Regions from separate parts of the Allobosea sp. MMO-172 genome, predicted to be linked through region 2. Evidence: riboswitches for the same ligand, from Rfam matches in the RefSeq annotation. Region 2 holds a riboswitch; the other holds the start of a gene.
The links. Region 2 has a riboswitch for thiamine pyrophosphate ahead of thiC (phosphomethylpyrimidine synthase ThiC). Riboswitches for the same ligand answer to the same signal wherever they lie in the genome.
Positions count from the first base shown of each region.

Region 1: linked by a shared signal. The riboswitch ahead of WFK61_RS03130 (LuxE/PaaK family acyltransferase) and the one ahead of thiC (phosphomethylpyrimidine synthase ThiC) in region 2 are both predicted to bind thiamine pyrophosphate.

Region 1 is NZ_JBBCUM010000001.1:652,702-660,668, forward strand. It holds gene rfbD (dTDP-4-dehydrorhamnose reductase) at 1-342, shown strand, start outside; gene rfbA (glucose-1-phosphate thymidylyltransferase RfbA) at 339-1,214, shown strand; gene WFK61_RS03120 (mannose-1-phosphate guanylyltransferase/mannose-6-phosphate isomerase) at 1,231-2,643, opposite strand; gene WFK61_RS03125 (UDP-glucose dehydrogenase family protein) at 2,841-4,187, opposite strand; TPP riboswitch at 4,371-4,500, shown strand; gene WFK61_RS03130 (LuxE/PaaK family acyltransferase) at 4,593-5,669, shown strand; gene WFK61_RS03135 (acyl-CoA reductase) at 5,675-7,123, shown strand; gene WFK61_RS03140 (ABC transporter ATP-binding protein) at 7,113-7,904, shown strand; gene WFK61_RS03145 (ABC transporter permease) at 7,901-7,967, shown strand, end outside.
Region 2 is NZ_JBBCUM010000006.1:84,876-92,842, reverse strand. It holds gene WFK61_RS11190 (hypothetical protein) at 1-275, shown strand, start outside; gene WFK61_RS11185 (hydroxyethylthiazole kinase) at 453-1,193, opposite strand; gene thiC (phosphomethylpyrimidine synthase ThiC) at 1,190-3,067, opposite strand; TPP riboswitch at 3,147-3,251, opposite strand; gene WFK61_RS11175 (hypothetical protein) at 3,323-3,520, opposite strand; gene WFK61_RS11170 (OmpA family protein) at 3,772-4,908, opposite strand; gene WFK61_RS11165 (polysaccharide deacetylase family protein) at 6,048-6,947, opposite strand; gene WFK61_RS11160 (ABC transporter ATP-binding protein) at 7,127-7,967, opposite strand, start outside.

The DNA of each region.
Region 1 (7,967 bases), on a different contig from region 2:
ATCGCCGACGCCATCTTCACGGTCGCGCGCAACCTGACCAGCCGGAAGGACGAGGCTCGCCTGCGCGGCGTGTTCCATATGAGCGCGACGGGCGAGGCCGTCTGGGCCGATGTCGCCGAAGCGATCTTCGCCGAGCGGGAACGGCAGGGCGGCAAGCCGGTGCGGGTCAAGCGCATCGCCACAGACGATTATCCGACGCCGGCCCGCCGACCGGCGAATTCCCGGCTCGATTGCGCCAAGCTCGCGCTTGCCCATGAGGTGCGCCTGCCGGAGTGGCAAAGCTCGCTCCGGCCATGCGTCGCGCGGCTGCTCAAGGATCAGGGCAAGGACCAGCAACGATGAAGGGCATCATCCTCGCCGGCGGCTCCGGCACGCGGCTGCATCCGATGACGCTAGCGACGTCGAAGCAGCTCCTGCCCGTCTATGACAAGCCGATGATCTATTATCCGCTCTCGACGCTGATGCTCGCCGGCATCCGCGAGGTGCTGATCATCTCGACGCCGCACGACCTGCCGAACTTCAGGCGCCTGCTCGGCGACGGTTCGGACTGGGGTATGAGCCTGACCTATGCCGAGCAGCCGCATCCCGGGGGGCTGGCGCAGGCCTATCTGATCGGCGCCGATTTCGTTGCCGGCGAACCGTCGGCCCTGATCCTCGGCGACAACCTCTATTACGGCCACAGCCTGCCGGAAATGATGGCGCGCGCGACCGCCCGCAGCAGCGGCGCGACCGTCTTCGCCTATCATGTCCGCGACCCCGAGCGTTACGGCGTGGTCCAGTTCGACAAGGCCGGCAAAGCGGTCTCGATCGAGGAGAAGCCGAAGGCGCCGAAATCGAGCTGGGCCGTGACGGGCCTCTATTTCTACGATGCCGAGGTGGTCGAGATCGCCCGAAGCCTCAGGCCGTCACCACGCGGCGAGCTGGAGATCACCGACGTCAACCGAACCTATCTGGAGCGCGGCATGCTCTCGGTCGAATCGATGGGCCGCGGCTTCGCCTGGCTCGATACCGGTACGCCCGACAGCCTGCTGGAGGCCGGCGAGTTCGTCCGCACGCTGGAAAGCCGGCAGGGCCTGCGCATCGCCTGCCCGGAGGAGATCGCCGCGCGGCAAGGCTGGATCCCCGCCGCGCAATTGACGCTGCTCGGCGAGAGACTCGCGAAGAGCGATTACGGCCAGTATCTCCTGCGCATCGCAGGCGATCTCGACCGGTAACGCCTCTCGCCGCTGGTTACACGCGCTTGTAGACGTCCTCGATGCGCACGATGTCGTCCTCCTCGAGATAGGAGCCGACCTGCACCTCGATGATCTCGAGGGGTATCTTGCCGGGGTTGGCCATGCGGTGGATGCAGCCGATCGGCAGGTAGATCGACTCGGTCTCGTGGACGATGATCGTCTCGTCGTTGCGCGTGACTTCGGCCGTACCGCGCACCACGACCCAATGCTCGGCGCGGTGATGATGCTTCTGCAGGGACAGGATGCCGCCCGGTTTCACCGTGATGCGCTTGACCTGATGGCGTCCGCCCACATCGACGGAGAGATACTTGCCCCAGGGCCGGTGAATCTCGCGGTGTGCATTCGCCTCCGGCTCGCCATTGGCCGCGACGAGCGCCACCAGCTCCTTGACCTTGTCGGCCTTGGCCTTCGGGGCGACCAGCACGGCGTCGCGCGTCGCGATCACCGCGACATCGTCGAGGCCGATCACCGCGACCAGCCCCTCGTCGGCGCGCACGAGGTTGTTCGAGCCTTCGAGGACATAGCCCCGGCCCTCGACGACATTGCCGCTCGCATCCTTGTCCGAGAGGTCCCAGACCGCCGACCAGCCGCCGACATCCGACCAGCCGAAATGCCCGGCAATGACGGCCGCCTTCCGCGTGCGCTCCATCACGGCATAGTCGATCGAAGTCTTCTTGGCCGCTCCGAAGCTCGTGGGCTCGAGAAGCTGGAAATCGAGATCCGGCTTCGTCCCGGCGACCGCCTCGACGACCGGCGCCAGCACCTCCGGCTCGAAGGCCTCGATCTCGGCGCGCATCGTCGCGGCATCGAAGATGAAGTTGCCGGAATTCCAGAAATAACCGTCGAGCAGATACTGCGCCGCCCGCTGCGCATCCGGCTTCTCGACGAAGGCCGCGACGGCGCGCGCCTCCTCGCCGAGAGCCTCGCCCGGCTGGATATAGCCGTAGCCGGTCGCGGGATGGGTGGGCGGGATGCCGATGGTCACGATGCGGCCCTGTGCGGCGATCTCGCCGGCTTTCCGGCAGGTCTCGACGAAAAGCCCGGCATCGCGAATGACATGGTCGGCCGCAAAGACGCCGACGATCGCCTGGCTGTCGCGCTTGAGGGCGATCTCGGTCGCGACGGCGACGGCGGCGGCCGAATCGCGCCGCATCGGCTCCAGCACGATCTCCGCCGAAAGACCCAGCGCCTGAAGCTGCTCAAGCACCGTGAAACGGTAATCGACATTGGTGATGACGATCGGCTCGGCGAAAACCGAGTGGTCGGAGAGCAGCCTCATCACCCGCTGAAAGGTCGAATCCCGCCCCAGCAGCGGGATGAACTGCTTCGGCATCGTATCCCGCGACACCGGCCACAACCGCGTCCCGGCGCCGCCGCACATCACGACAGGTATGATCTTCGGCGCCATCTCAAAGCCACTCCGCCTTGCGCAACGCCTTCATTCGAACAGCGCGCATGTCCAGTATCGCAACGTAACGGCACCGCTTTACGGGAAGGTGTATGCGGCGCCCGATCGACGGGTTTGGTAGCGAAGTCCTTAAGGAGACGGGCAGGCCCGCGCTGCCGCCTCGGCCGCTACGACGATCGATCGTCCGGGGCATCGGTTCAGGCCGCGGTCTCGGCGTGCCTGCCCTCCGGGGCGTCGATGCCACGGCCGACATCGGCATAGGTGAAGCCCTTGGCGCGGACCTGCTCGGCTCGATAGACATTGCGCAGGTCGACGAGGACGGGCGCCGCCATCGCCGCCTTGACGCGGTCGAGATCGAGCGCGCGGAAGATGTTCCACTCGGTCACGATCACCGCCGCATCCGCGCCGGCCACGCATTCATAGGCGTCGCGGCAATAGGTCACGCCGGCCGGCAGCACCGCCTTGGCCTGCTCCATCCCCTCCGGATCATAGGCTCTGATCGTGGCGCCGCCATCCTGCAGGGTCGTGATCACAGCGATCGAGGGTGCGTCGCGCATGTCGTCGGTGTTCGGCTTGAAGGTCAGGCCCAGCACCGCGATCGTCTTGCCCCGCACCGAGCCGCCGCAGGCCGCCACCACCTTGCGGCCCATCGCCCGCTTGCGCTGGTCGTTCACCGCCGCGACGGTCTCGACGATGCGCGACGGCGTGCCGTAATCCTGCGCCGTCTTGATCAGGGCGAGCGTGTCCTTCGGGAAGCAGGAGCCGCCATAGCCCGGGCCGGCATGCAGGAACTTCGAACCGATGCGGTTGTCGAGGCCCATGCCACGCGCCACGTCCTGGACATTGGCGCCGACCTGCTCGCAGAGATCGGCGATCTCGTTGATGAAGGTGATCTTCGTCGCCAGGAAGGCGTTGGCGGCATATTTCGTCAGCTCCGCCGTGCGGCGGCCGGTGTTCAGGATCGGCGCGTTGTTGAGATAGAGCGGCCGGTAGATATCGGCCATCGCGGCCCGCGCCCGCTCGTCATCGGTGCCGACGACGATGCGGTCCGGCCGCTTGAAATCCTCGATCGCGGCGCCCTCGCGCAGGAATTCCGGATTGGAGACCACGGCGAAATCGGCATCGGGCCGGAGCTCCCGGATGATGCGCTCGACCTCGTCGCCGGTGCCGACCGGAACCGTCGACTTGGTCACGATCACGGTGTAGCCGCGCAGCGCCTGCGCGATCTCGCGGGTGGCGGCATAGACATAGGACAGATCGGCGAAGCCGTCGCCGCGGCGCGAGGGCGTGCCGACGGCGATGAAGACCGCATCCGCCTCGGCCACCGGCCCGGCGAGATCGGTGGTGAAGGACAAGCGCCCCGCCGCCGCGTTGCTGCGCACGAGCTCGGACAGGCCTGGCTCGAAGATCGGGATTTCGCCGCGCTTCAACGCCGCGACCTTGCTCTCGACCTTGTCGACGCACACGACGTCATGTCCGAAATCCGCAAAGCAGGCCCCGGAGACCAGGCCTACATAGCCCGAGCCAACCATCACGATCTTCATCGGTTTCTCCCTGGGGCTGACCCATCATGGCAAGCCGAGGATTGCTGTTCGCAGCTGCGGCATAGCGCAATCACCGGAAAATCGGAATTGGCTTCTTCTCGACGGGCCTGCCCTGGCCCCGCCCCCGGCTGCGATATCGCGGCCGTTATCGCTTGACAGCAGGGCCCACCGCTCGTCATCTGCATCCGTTCCCAGGGGGGCCTCGCTAGGAGGCTGAGATTCCGCCGGCCGGGCTTTCGAGCCTCAAGCAACGCGGTGACCCTCCGAACCTGATCCGGATCATACCGGCGTAGGGATGCGGGACATGCGGCCACCCAAGGCCCTGATTCCAGCTTGCGCCGATGATCCTGTTGCGATCGACGCTTCCGGCTTGTCCGTCGGCGCCGGAACGGAGTGGGCTTTCAAGTGACGCAAGCCGAGATCATCGCGGCGCTATTGGCGTTCATCGCGCTTCCCGATGCATCGGAAGCCGAATTCGAGACGATGGCGCTGAAGGTCTTCGCCTATCAGTTCCGCAACAACGAGCCCTATAAGCGTTTCTGCCTGCAGCGCGGCCGCACGCCGCTCTCGGTGAAGCGCTGGCGCGACATCCCGGCCGTGCCGATCACCGCCTTCAAGGACCTGACGCTGAGCTGCAGCCCGCCTGAAGCCGCCAGCCACGTCTTCATGACCAGCGGCACGACACAAGGCATCCGCGGCCGCAGCTATCACCCGACGCTCGACGTCTGGAGGCGCTCGATGCTGGTGAATTTCCGGGCGCGCTTCATGCGTGGCCGCGAACGCATCCGCATGGGCATCCTCTTCCCCGACGAGGCGGAGCTGCCGAACTCTTCGCTCGCCACCTATCTCTCGCTCGCCAAGCGCGAATGCGGCACGCCGGCTTCCAAAACCTTCATCGATGCTGCCGGTCTCGACCTCGACGGCCTTCTGTCGGCGCTCGCCGAAGCCGAAGCGAGCGGCGAACCCTACGCCCTGCTCGGCGCGAGCTACTCCTTCGTTCCCGTGCTGGATGCGCTCACGGCAAGCGGCCGGCGCTTCGCCCTGCCGGAAGGCAGCCGCATCCTCGATACCGGCGGCTTCAAGGGCCAGTCGCGCGAACTGGGGCCCGACGAATTCTATGACGGGCTCAGCGCCGCCTTCGGCGTGCCGCGCTCCACTTGCATCAACATGTACGGGATGACCGAGCTGAGCTCGCAGCTCTATGACGACGGCAACGCCACCTGCCCGTCGGTGAAATCCGGGCCGCACTGGATTCGCAGCCGCGTCGTCGATCCGCTGACCGGCGCCGACCTGCCCGAAGGCGAGCGCGGTGTGATCGTCCATCACGACCTCGCCCATTTCAACTGCCTCGCGGCGATCCTGACCGAGGATGCCGGCGAGATCGTGCCGGGCGGCTTCAAGCTGCTCGGCCGCGTCGATGGCGAGGCCTCGAAGGGCTGCTCGGTCGCGATCGCCGAATTCCTCGCAGCGGCACGAGGCTGAAGCCGGTGATCGAGCATGCGGGCCATCTGCCGGGCCTGAACGCCAGGACTTTGCGCTGGCGCGAGGTCCGTCACAGCGCCTGGGGCGAGAGCGCCACCATCGCGCTGCCGGAGCTGGACGAGGCGCAGGCGGCGGCGCTCTGCACGCATGTGCGCGACAACGCCCGCGCCCGGCTGAAACGGATGGAGACCGCCCGCATCGTCGCGGCGATCGACGGCGCCGTCGCGCGGCTGCTCGACCGTGAACACCCATTGCGGCGCAAGGCCGAACATTTCCTGCCCATCGTCACGGGCTATGACCGCGAGACCGTCAGGCTCGGCCTGACCGGCTATCTCAAGACCTTCCGCAAGCCGCAATTGCTGCGCTTCCTCGCCGAGGATTTCGCCAATCCCGGCGTGCTCGACGGCTTCCAGCCGACACCGAAGAGCGGCTATCTGCGCGCCCATGGTCCGGAGCTGCTGCTGCATGTCTGGGCGGGTAATGTCCCGGCGCTCTCGCTCTGGAGCCTGATCTGCGGATTGCTGGTCAAGGCCGGCAGCATCGGCAAGCTCGCCTCGGCCGAGCCGCTGACGGCGGGCTGGTTCGCGAGCCTGCTTGCCGAGATCGATCCCGAGATCGGCGAATGCCTCGCCATCACCTGGTGGAAGGGCGGCGAGGCGGCAGCCGAACCGATCTTCCTGCGCGAGGCCGACACCGTCATGGCCTATGGCGGCAACGAGACACTGACGGCGCTGCGCGCGAAGCTACCGATCACCACCCGCTTCCTGCCGCATGGCCACAAGATCGGCTTCGGCGCGATCGCCCGTGAAGCTCTCGACAGCCGCAAGGCGCCTGCGCTGGCCCGGCTCGCGGCTCACGACGTCATCCGCTACGAGCAGCAGGGTTGCTATTCGCCGCAGATGCTCTTCGTCGAGCGTGGCGGAAAAGTGAGCCCTGCGGAGTTCGCCCGCTATGTTGCGCAGGAGCTCGGCGCCCTCGCCTCGCGCCATCCGCGCCGGGCTCTCTCGCAAGGCGAAGCGGCCTCGATCGCCGCATGGCGTGGCACTCAGGAAACCCGCGCGATGGACGGCACCGCGGAGCTTCTCGGCGAGCCATCCGATCCCTGGAGCGTCGCCCATGTCGAGACAGCGGAAGCCCTGAGCCCGACTGGGCTGAACCGCACGCTCAAGCTCGTCGCGGTCGAGAGCCTGGACGCGGTCCCGGCTCTCGTCGCGCCCTATCGCAGTTTCCTGCAGACGGCCGGCCTAGCCGCCTCCCCCGAACGGCTGTTCCGGCTGGCCGAGCGGCTCGCCGAGGTCGGCGTCAGCCGCATCGCTCCGCTCGGCCGGATGACCGCGCCGGAAGCCGGCTGGCATCATGACGGGCGCTTCAGCCTGCTCGACCTCGTCACCTTCAGCGAGATCGAGCAATCGGCCGAGGCCGCGGCAGAGGGGTTCGCGCCCTATGTCGACTGATCCCGCCAAGCCCGGTTTCGTCACGATCGAGCGGGCCAGCTATCGCTATGATGCGGCAGGCCCGGCCGTGGTCGATGCCATCGACTGGACGATCCCGCGCGGCGAGATCCACTGCCTGCTCGGCCGCAGCGGCTGCGGCAAGACCACCTTGCTCAAGCTCGCAGCCGGCCTGCTGATGCCGAGCGAAGGCACGATCCGCATCGGTGGCGAGGCGCTCATCGGCCCGAGCCCGCGCGCCGGCTTCGTCTTCCAGGCACCGACCCTGCTCGACTGGCTGAGCGCGCTCGACAATGTCCTGCTGCCGATCTCGCTGAAGCGACGCCCGACCGTCGCGGACAAGGATGCCGCGTTCGACCTGCTGGAGCGTGTCGGCCTCGCGGATTTCACCATGCGTCGCCCGGCCGAACTTTCCGGCGGCCAGCAGAGCCGTGTCGCCGTCGCCCGCGCATTGATCGGCAATCCCGACCTGTTGCTGCTCGACGAGCCTTTTGCGGCGCTCGATGCCCTCACACGCGAGGAATTGCAGGACGATCTGCTGCGGCTTTGCGCGCTCAACGGCACGACCGCGCTCTTCGTCACCCATGATATCGGCGAGGCCGTTTATCTCGCCGATACGGTGGCGGTGATGGCGGCCGGCCGGGTTACGCATGTGCGCCGGATCGAGCTGGCCCGCCCGCGCCATCGCGACATGCGCTATGCGCCCGGCTTCATCGCCGCCTGCCGCGAGTTGCGCGACGCCATGGATGGAGCAGCCGCTGTCAATCGGAGGCCGGCGGCATGATGGCCCGCCTGCCCTCGCTCCTGCTGCTCCTCGCCCTGCTCGCCGGCTGGGAAGCCTGGTGCC
Region 2 (7,967 bases):
TGCGCGAGGGCTATCGCACGCTGACCGCCAAGTCGGACGCGGTCGAGCAGCGCGTGATCGCCCGCGAGCAGGCGGGGTTCTCGGCCGAGCGCGAGATGATCTGCCGGGATTTCCAGCGCGAGGGCCAGTTCGGCTTCTGCGGCGCCCGGATCACCGAGGCCCGGGCCGCCTCGCTGCGCGCCCGGCTCGGGCTCAATACCGAGCCGAAGCCCGCCGCCGCCAAGCCGAAGCCGCGTCCGAAGCCCGCGCCGCTGCCCCTCGCGCCAACGCAGTAGCGGAGCAGAGCACTGTCATAGAGCGCTGTCATCCCGTGCGCGCTGCGGCATGAAATGCCGCTGCGCAGACACGGGACCGCATGACGAGAATGCGCCTCTTCCTGCGCACGGTCCCGTGTCTGCGTCGCAGCACTGCGTGCTGCAACGCGCACGGGATGACAGCGGTGGTTGGTGGCCTCAGCCCATCCGCGCCGCGAGCGCAGCCTCGTCGAGCCCCGCGAGCGCATCGACCAGATGCATCGCGAAGCTGCCGGGCCCGGCAGCGCGCTCAGCCGCGATCTCGCCGGCGATGCCGTAGACGGTCAGCGCCGCCGCCGCCGCGATCACCGGATCGGGCTCGACCGCCCGGCAGGCCGCGACCAGCGCGCTCGATGCGCAGCCAAGCCCGGTCACCTTGCTCATCAATTCATGGCCATGCGCGATCGACAGGCTGCGATCCTCCGTCTCGATGCGGTCGACCGCGCCGGTGGTGACGCGCACGATATCGCGCCGGAGTGCGAAAAGCGGCTCCAGCGTCGCCATTTCCGTGGCGTTGCCGCGCACCAGCACGTCGAACAGCGCGAGCACGTCGCCGACCAGCCGCAGCCGCAAGGGCGAGAGCTCGACGAAGACCGGGTCGAGCACCAGCGGGATGCGGCGCTCCTGCGCGACGCCGACGAGCTTGGGAATGGCGCGCTCGCCTTCGAGGCCGAGCGTGCCGAGATTGATCAGGATCGCGCCCGCTCCCGCCGCGACGGCCTCGACCTCGTCGGGATGGCTGGCCATCGAGGGCACCGCGCCGATGGCCAGCAGCATGTTGGCGGTGACGTTCTGCGCCACCGTATTGGTCAGGCAATGGATGCGCGGGCGGCGCCTGGCCACCCGCGCAAGGATCGATGCGACGCTGGCCGCGTCAAGCTTTTCGCTGAAACCGCTCATTCAGCAGCAGGTAGATAGATACTCCCGCCCTTGTCGAGGAATTCCTTCGATTTTGCGGCCATGCCTTCCACGGCCATAGCCTCGAGGCTCGCGCGCTCGTTGTCGCTCATCGCCAGAACCTCGGCGCGCAGATCCTGCGTGATCTTCATCGAGCAGAATTTCGGGCCGCACATCGAGCAGAAATGCGCGACCTTGTGGGCGTCCTTCGGCAGGGTCTCGTCATGGAACTCCCGCGCCGTATCGGGGTCGAGCGCCAGGTTGAACTGGTCCTCCCAGCGGAAGTCGAAACGGGCGCGGGAGAGCGCATCGTCGCGGATCTTCGCGGCCGGGTGGCCCTTGGCGAGATCGGCGGCATGGGCGGCGATCCGGTAGGTGATGACGCCGGTCTTGACGTCGTCGCGGTTCGGCAGGCCGAGATGCTCCTTCGGCGTGACGTAGCAGAGCATGGCGCAGCCATACCAGCCGATCATCGCCGCGCCGATGCCAGAGGTGATGTGGTCGTAGCCCGGCGCGATGTCGGTGGTCAGCGGTCCGAGGGTGTAGAAGGGCGCCTCGCCGCATTCGCGCAGCTGCTTGTCCATGTTCTCCTTGATCTTGTGCATCGGCACATGGCCGGGGCCCTCGATCATTACCTGACAGCCTTTGTCCCAGGCGATGCTGGTGAGCTCCCCCAGCGTCTCCAGTTCGGCGAACTGGGCGCGGTCATTGGCGTCGGCGATCGAGCCCGGGCGCAGGCCGTCGCCGAGCGAGAACGAGACGTCGTAGCGGCGCATGATCTCGCAGATCTCGTCGAAGCGCTCGTAGAGGAAGCTCTCGCGGTGATGCGCCAGGCACCAGCGCGCCATGATCGAGCCGCCGCGCGAGACGATGCCGGTGACGCGGGATGCCGTGAGCGGGACATAGGGTAACCTGACGCCGGCATGGATGGTGAAATAGTCGACGCCCTGCTCGGCCTGCTCGATCAGCGTGTCCTTGAACACCTCCCAATCGAGCTTGATCGGATCGCCGCCGACCTTTTCCAGCGCCTGGTAGATCGGCACCGTGCCGATCGGGACCGGCGAGTTGCGCAGGATCCAGGAGCGGATGTTGTGGATGTTGCGGCCGGTGGAGAGATCCATCACCGTGTCCGCGCCCCAGCGGATCGCCCAGACCAGCTTCTCGACCTCCTCGGCCGCGCCGGAGGTGACGGCCGAATTGCCGATATTGGCGTTGATCTTGACCAGGAAATTGCGGCCGATCGCCATCGGCTCCAGCTCGGGATGGTTGATGTTCGCGGGGATGATGGCCCGGCCGCGCGCGATCTCCTCGCGGACGAATTCCGGCGTGACGAATTCCGGCACGTTGGCGCCGAAGCTCTCGCCATCGGCATGGCGCTCCCGTGCGCCTTCCAGCATGGCGGCGCGGCCGAGATTCTCGCGATGGGCGACATAGATCATCTCGGGCGTGACGATGCCGGCCTTGGCGAATTCGTACTGCGTCGTCAGCTGGCCGGGCTTCGCCTGCAGGATCGGGCGCTCGGCCGGGCAGGCCGGCACGAGCTGCTCGGCCGAGATGTTGCCGTTATCGGCGGCGGTGACGGCGCGCCCCGCGACCTGCTCGAAGCCGCGCGCGTCGAGCCAGGCGCGGCGCGGCTGGATGAGGCCGGCATTGAGATCGATCTTCGCATCGGTCTCGGTGAAGGGGCCGGAGGGGTCGTAAAGGCGCACCGGCGGCTCGGCATCGGTCGTCAGCACGACCTCGCGGAAAGGCACGCGCATCTCGGGATGCTCGGGCGCGGCGACATAAATCTTGCGCGAACCGATGATCGGCCCGGTCGTCACGCTTTGCGGCGCGGTCTTGACGCTATTCTTCTGGGGTTTGGTGTGGGCATTCATCAGGGGATCTCCTCCTTGGTACAGGTCAGGAGATCCGGCGTCGAAGCGGTTCAAGCGCTGTGATGCGGGTGCAGGCCAAGGCTGCACCGCGTTCCAGTCCCTCCGCCGGTATGACCCGGATCAGGTTCGATGGGTTCAGCTTCGAAAGCCGTCTCAGCCCTTGCGGGCACCCCTCGGAACGCAGACGAGGTTAGGCGCAGCGCCGCCGCTTGGCAACGGGCTGTGCGAAGCTCCGATAGGACTGGAAGGAATGGCTCAGGCCGTGCGGTCGACCAGCGTGCCTTGCCCAGCCGGCAGCGTCGCTTGCGTCTGCTCGACGCTCTGCTGGAGCATGGCGACAAGGCCCTGCTCGGCCTGCGCATTCTGCTTGAGCATCTCGACCGACAGCGCCTGCCGGGTCGAGTCGGCCTGCATCGAGACGATGCTGGTGGCGAGGGAGATGGCGTCGCTCATGGCGGGCACGCTAACCCGGCAACCCTACCAAATCCTCAATCCGGTCCCTCAAGGTGCGATGATAGAGGGCAAGCGAAACAGGCGCAGGGAACGGCTGTTCCCTGCGCCTGTGGAAGAGCGGGGCCGCTTAGATCGCCATGCGTCCCATCGGACGCAGTGTGGCGATCAAGCTTTTGTCTTGGCATCGGATTTCTCCGAAAAGTGGATTCCACTTTTCGGTCCGATGCCTAAAGAGCAACCCCGTCCGGTCGTCACTGGTTCTGGCCGCTCAGCAGCGGCGTGATCCGCCGGAGCGTGACGCGCCGGTTTTCGCGGGAAGCATCCTGCGTGTTCACCTTCAGATACTGCTCGCCATAGCCCTGGGTCGTCAGGTTCTCCGGCGGGATCTGGAAGTCACGCGTCAGGATTTCCGCGACCGATTGCGCGCGGCGATCGGAGAGCGAGAGGTTGTCAACATCGGCGCCGACGGCGTCGGTGTGGCCCTCGACGAGGAAGACCTCGTTGGGCGAACGCTGCAGCGCGCGCTTCACCGAATCCGCGATCACCGACAGGCGTCGGCCCTGATCGGCCCCGACCTGCCAGGAGCCGGTGTCGAAATTGATCGTGTCGATATCGACGCTGCGCATGCGGGCGCGCAGGTCCGGCGAATAGCGGACCTCGTCCAGCGTGTAGCGGCGCGGAATCGCGGCGATCGGCGGGGCGGTGATCGTCTCGTAGATCAGGTCCTCGTCGGCCCGGTCCGCATCGACGATATAGCGCTCGCGCGGGATCGGCAGCGGCGGCGGCGGCAGCACCACGACATCGTCGGCGAAGCGCCCCGGACGGTCCCGCAGCGTATTGTCGATGATGATCACCTCGCGGTTGTCGCGGTCGATGCGGGTGCGGCGGATCAGCCGGCCCTCCTCGTCCGTGACGGTGACGATGCGCGTGCCGTCCGGCCGCTCGAAGATCGTGCGGTTCTCGCCATCGCGGCGCTCGGAGCGGCCCTGCCAGCCGAGATCGCGGAAACGCTGGTCCTCGTCGCGGCGGATGATGGCGCGGCCGTCATCGTCGCGGATGATGGTGCGGCCGGGCTCGCGGATGATGGTGACGTCACCCTCGCGCCGTTCCTCGCGGCGGCTCCGGATATCCTCGAAGCGCTGCGCGCCCTGCGCCGCCATGATGCCGCCGATGACGCCGGCACCGAGGCCGATCGCGCCGGCGACGCCCGGCGAGACGCCGCCGCGGCGGCCTTCACGCTGGGGCGGCTGGCCGGGAAGCCCCGCCGGAGGCTGGCCCGGAGCGAAGCCGGGCTGGCCGGGGGCAGGCCCGACACCGGGTTGCGGCGCCATGCCGGGCGCGCCGCCGGAGGGCAGGCCGGGAGCCGGGCGGCCAGGCTGGCCGGGCACAGCGCCCGCAGGCGGCGTAGGGGTCGGAGCCGTGGCGCCGGGCTGGACCGGAGCCGGAGCGCCGGGCGCACCAGCCGGAGGCGTTCCCGGAGCGGGGCGCGAAGGCTGGGACGGAGCTGTCCCAGCGGGGGGCGGCGGTGTCGGAGCGGCCGTTCCCGGCTGTGCCGGGGCAGCAGGCGCGCCAGGCTGCGGCGCCGCAGCCGGCGGACGCGGCTGGGACGGCTGGGCCGAGGGTGGGACGGCAGGCCCGCCGCGCGGAACGACGGAGGGCGGCGCGCCGGCGCCCGGCTGAGCAGGAGCTCCCGGCTGCGAGGGAGCGCTCGGTGCCGTTGCAGGCGGCGTTCCCGGCGGACGGGGCTGACCCGGCGCTGCCGAGGGCGGAACGGCGGGACCACCACGCGGAACCGCCGAAGGCGGCGCGCCAGCGCCCGGCTGGGACGGCGCACCCGGAGCCGTAGCGGGCGGGGGCCCCGGCGGGCGAGGCTGGGTCGGCGCAGCGGAAGGCGGAACGGCCGGGCCACGCGGAGCGGTGGCAGGCGGCGCGCCGGCGCCCGGCTGAGGCGCAGCACGCGGGGCCGTCGGCTCGACCGGCGGACGTGGCGGCGTCGGGCGGGCTGCCGGGGCTTCGCTGGGAGCGGGCGCTGCGCGGGGCGCGACAGGCGCCTCACGCGGCATGGCCGGGCGTTCGGGCTGCTGGCGCACCGCAGGCGGCTCGGCGCGCGGCTGCGGCGCGGGCATGGCGGGTGGTTGCGGCCGGGGAGCAGCCGGAGCGGGCTGCATCTGCGGCGGGCGCGGGGCTTGCGGCTGGGCGGGCGCCGCCGGGGCGGCAGGCCGTTCCGGACCGCGCTGCTGGCCGGGCTGTGCGCCTTGCGGCGGCTGCGGCCGCTGCCGTGGCGCGCGGGGATCATTGTCTCCGGCGGCGGGGGCCTGTGCGACCCGGTATCCGGCCTCGGCGAAGGCCTGCCCGGCTTGCGAAAGGACGAGGGCCGGCAGGACGGTCCCGACCAGCAACCAGCGTTTCGTGCGCATCTTTATTCCCGTCGTTCGTTTCAACGTACGGGTATCAGGCCCGTCATGGCCTGAACCCCCGATGAAGCGAAAACGGCGGGAATCGGGCAGCGGTTCCCTCGGGTCGGCGATCAGATACCGGCCTCAGCCTTCACATAGGCCGCGATCTCGGCATGGGTCGCGAACCAGCAATCGCCCTTGGCCTTGGCCAGACGGACCAGCTCCTCGACGATCCAGAAGCGCGAGCGATAGGTGATGACATGCGGATGCATGGTCAGCAGGAAGAGCCCTCCCTCGGCATAGGCCCCTTCGAACTCGCGGCGGAAGATGTCGAAGACCGCTTCCGGCGAGGTATAGGGCCTGAGCGCCTGGAAGCGGTTCATGCTGAGATAGGGCGCGTCGTCGCGGATCCACTCGACCGGCAGTTCGACGATTCCGGTCGGCTCCCCCTTCTCGACGATCTCATAGGGATCGTCATCGGCGAAGAGCGAGGAATCGTAGAGCAGGCCGAGCTCGCGCTCGATCGAGAGCGTCACGTCGGAAAAGTCCCAGGACGGGGTGCGCATGCCGACGGGCCGCACGCCGGTGACCTTCTCCAGCGTATCGGCCGAACGCAGGTGCAGTTCACGCTCGTTTTCGGGCGGCACCGCCGTGTTGACCTCGTGGATCCAGCCGTGGAGGCCGATCTCATGGCCGGCGCCGATGATGCGGCGCTGCTCCTCCGGATAGAGCAAGGCCGTGACGGCGGGCACGAAAAAGCTTGCCGGGATGTCCTGCCGCTTCAGCAGATCGAGGATCTTCGGCACGCCGACGCGGTTGCCGTACTGGCCCCAGGACAGGCGCCCGACCGACTTGCCGCCGTCGCGCAATTCATTGGTCTCGTGGTCGACGTCGAAAGAGAGCGCGACCGCACAGCGCGCGCCGTTCTTCCATCTGGCGGGCTTGAGGTTGCGGCCGGCGCGGACCTGCTCGACCTTGCCGCGCCAGACCTCTTCCGGCCATTGCCAGGGCAGGAGTTCGGATTGGGACATGAGGCTCTCCTTCTCAGGTTTTCTCGACAGCCAGTTTCACCGCGCCGTCATCCCGGCCGCAGCGCAGCGGAGCGCCGGGATCCATCGGAGGGCTCCGGCGCTCTACGATGGATCCCGGATCTACGCGGCTGCGCCGCTTGTCCGGGATGACGGCGCGTATTTCAGATGCGGTGTCGTCCTCAAACCACTGGCAATACCGGCACGGCGGCGAGCAGGCGCTTGGTGTAGTCGTGCTGCGGATGGTCGTAGACCTCGCCGGCCGGGCCGCTCTCGACGATCCGGCCGCGATACATGATCGCGACGCGGTCGCAGAGATGGCGGACGACCGAGAGGTCATGCGAGATGAAGATCAGCGTGAGATCCAGTTCCTGCCGGAGCCGGATCAGCAGGTTGATGATCTGCGCCTGGATCGAGACGTCAAGCGAGGCGACCGGCTCGTCGCAGACGACGACATCGGGCTGCATCGCCAGCGCCCGCGCGATGGCGACACGCTGACGCTGGCCGCCTGAGAACTGATGCGGGTAGCGATCCGCGAAATCGGGATTGAGCCCGACCGCCGCCAGCCATTGCCGGACGTAATCCCTGGCCTGTGCGCGCTCGATCAGGCCATGCGCCAACGGCCCCTCGGCGATGCTGTCACCGACCGTCATGCGCGGATTGAGCGAGGCGAAAGGGTCCTGGAAGATGGTCTGGACGCGCGTCGTGATCTTGTGCGGCGGCTCGCCCGCGCTCATCACAGGGGCACCGTCGATGCGGACCGTCCCACTGTCCGGCGCATAGATGCCGGCCGCGACACGCCCGAGCGTTGACTTGCCGGAGCCGGACTCGCCGACGAGGCCGAGCGCCTCGCCGCGCTTCAGCACCAGCGTGACATCGTCGACCGCCTGCACGACGGAAGGTGGCTTCGCCAGGCCGGCCTTCTGGGCGAGCTTGCGGAACAGGCCGGGCGTTCCGGCGAAGCGCTTGGCGACATGCTCGATGCGGACATAGTGCACGGCATCCGCGACGGCAGCCGTGGCC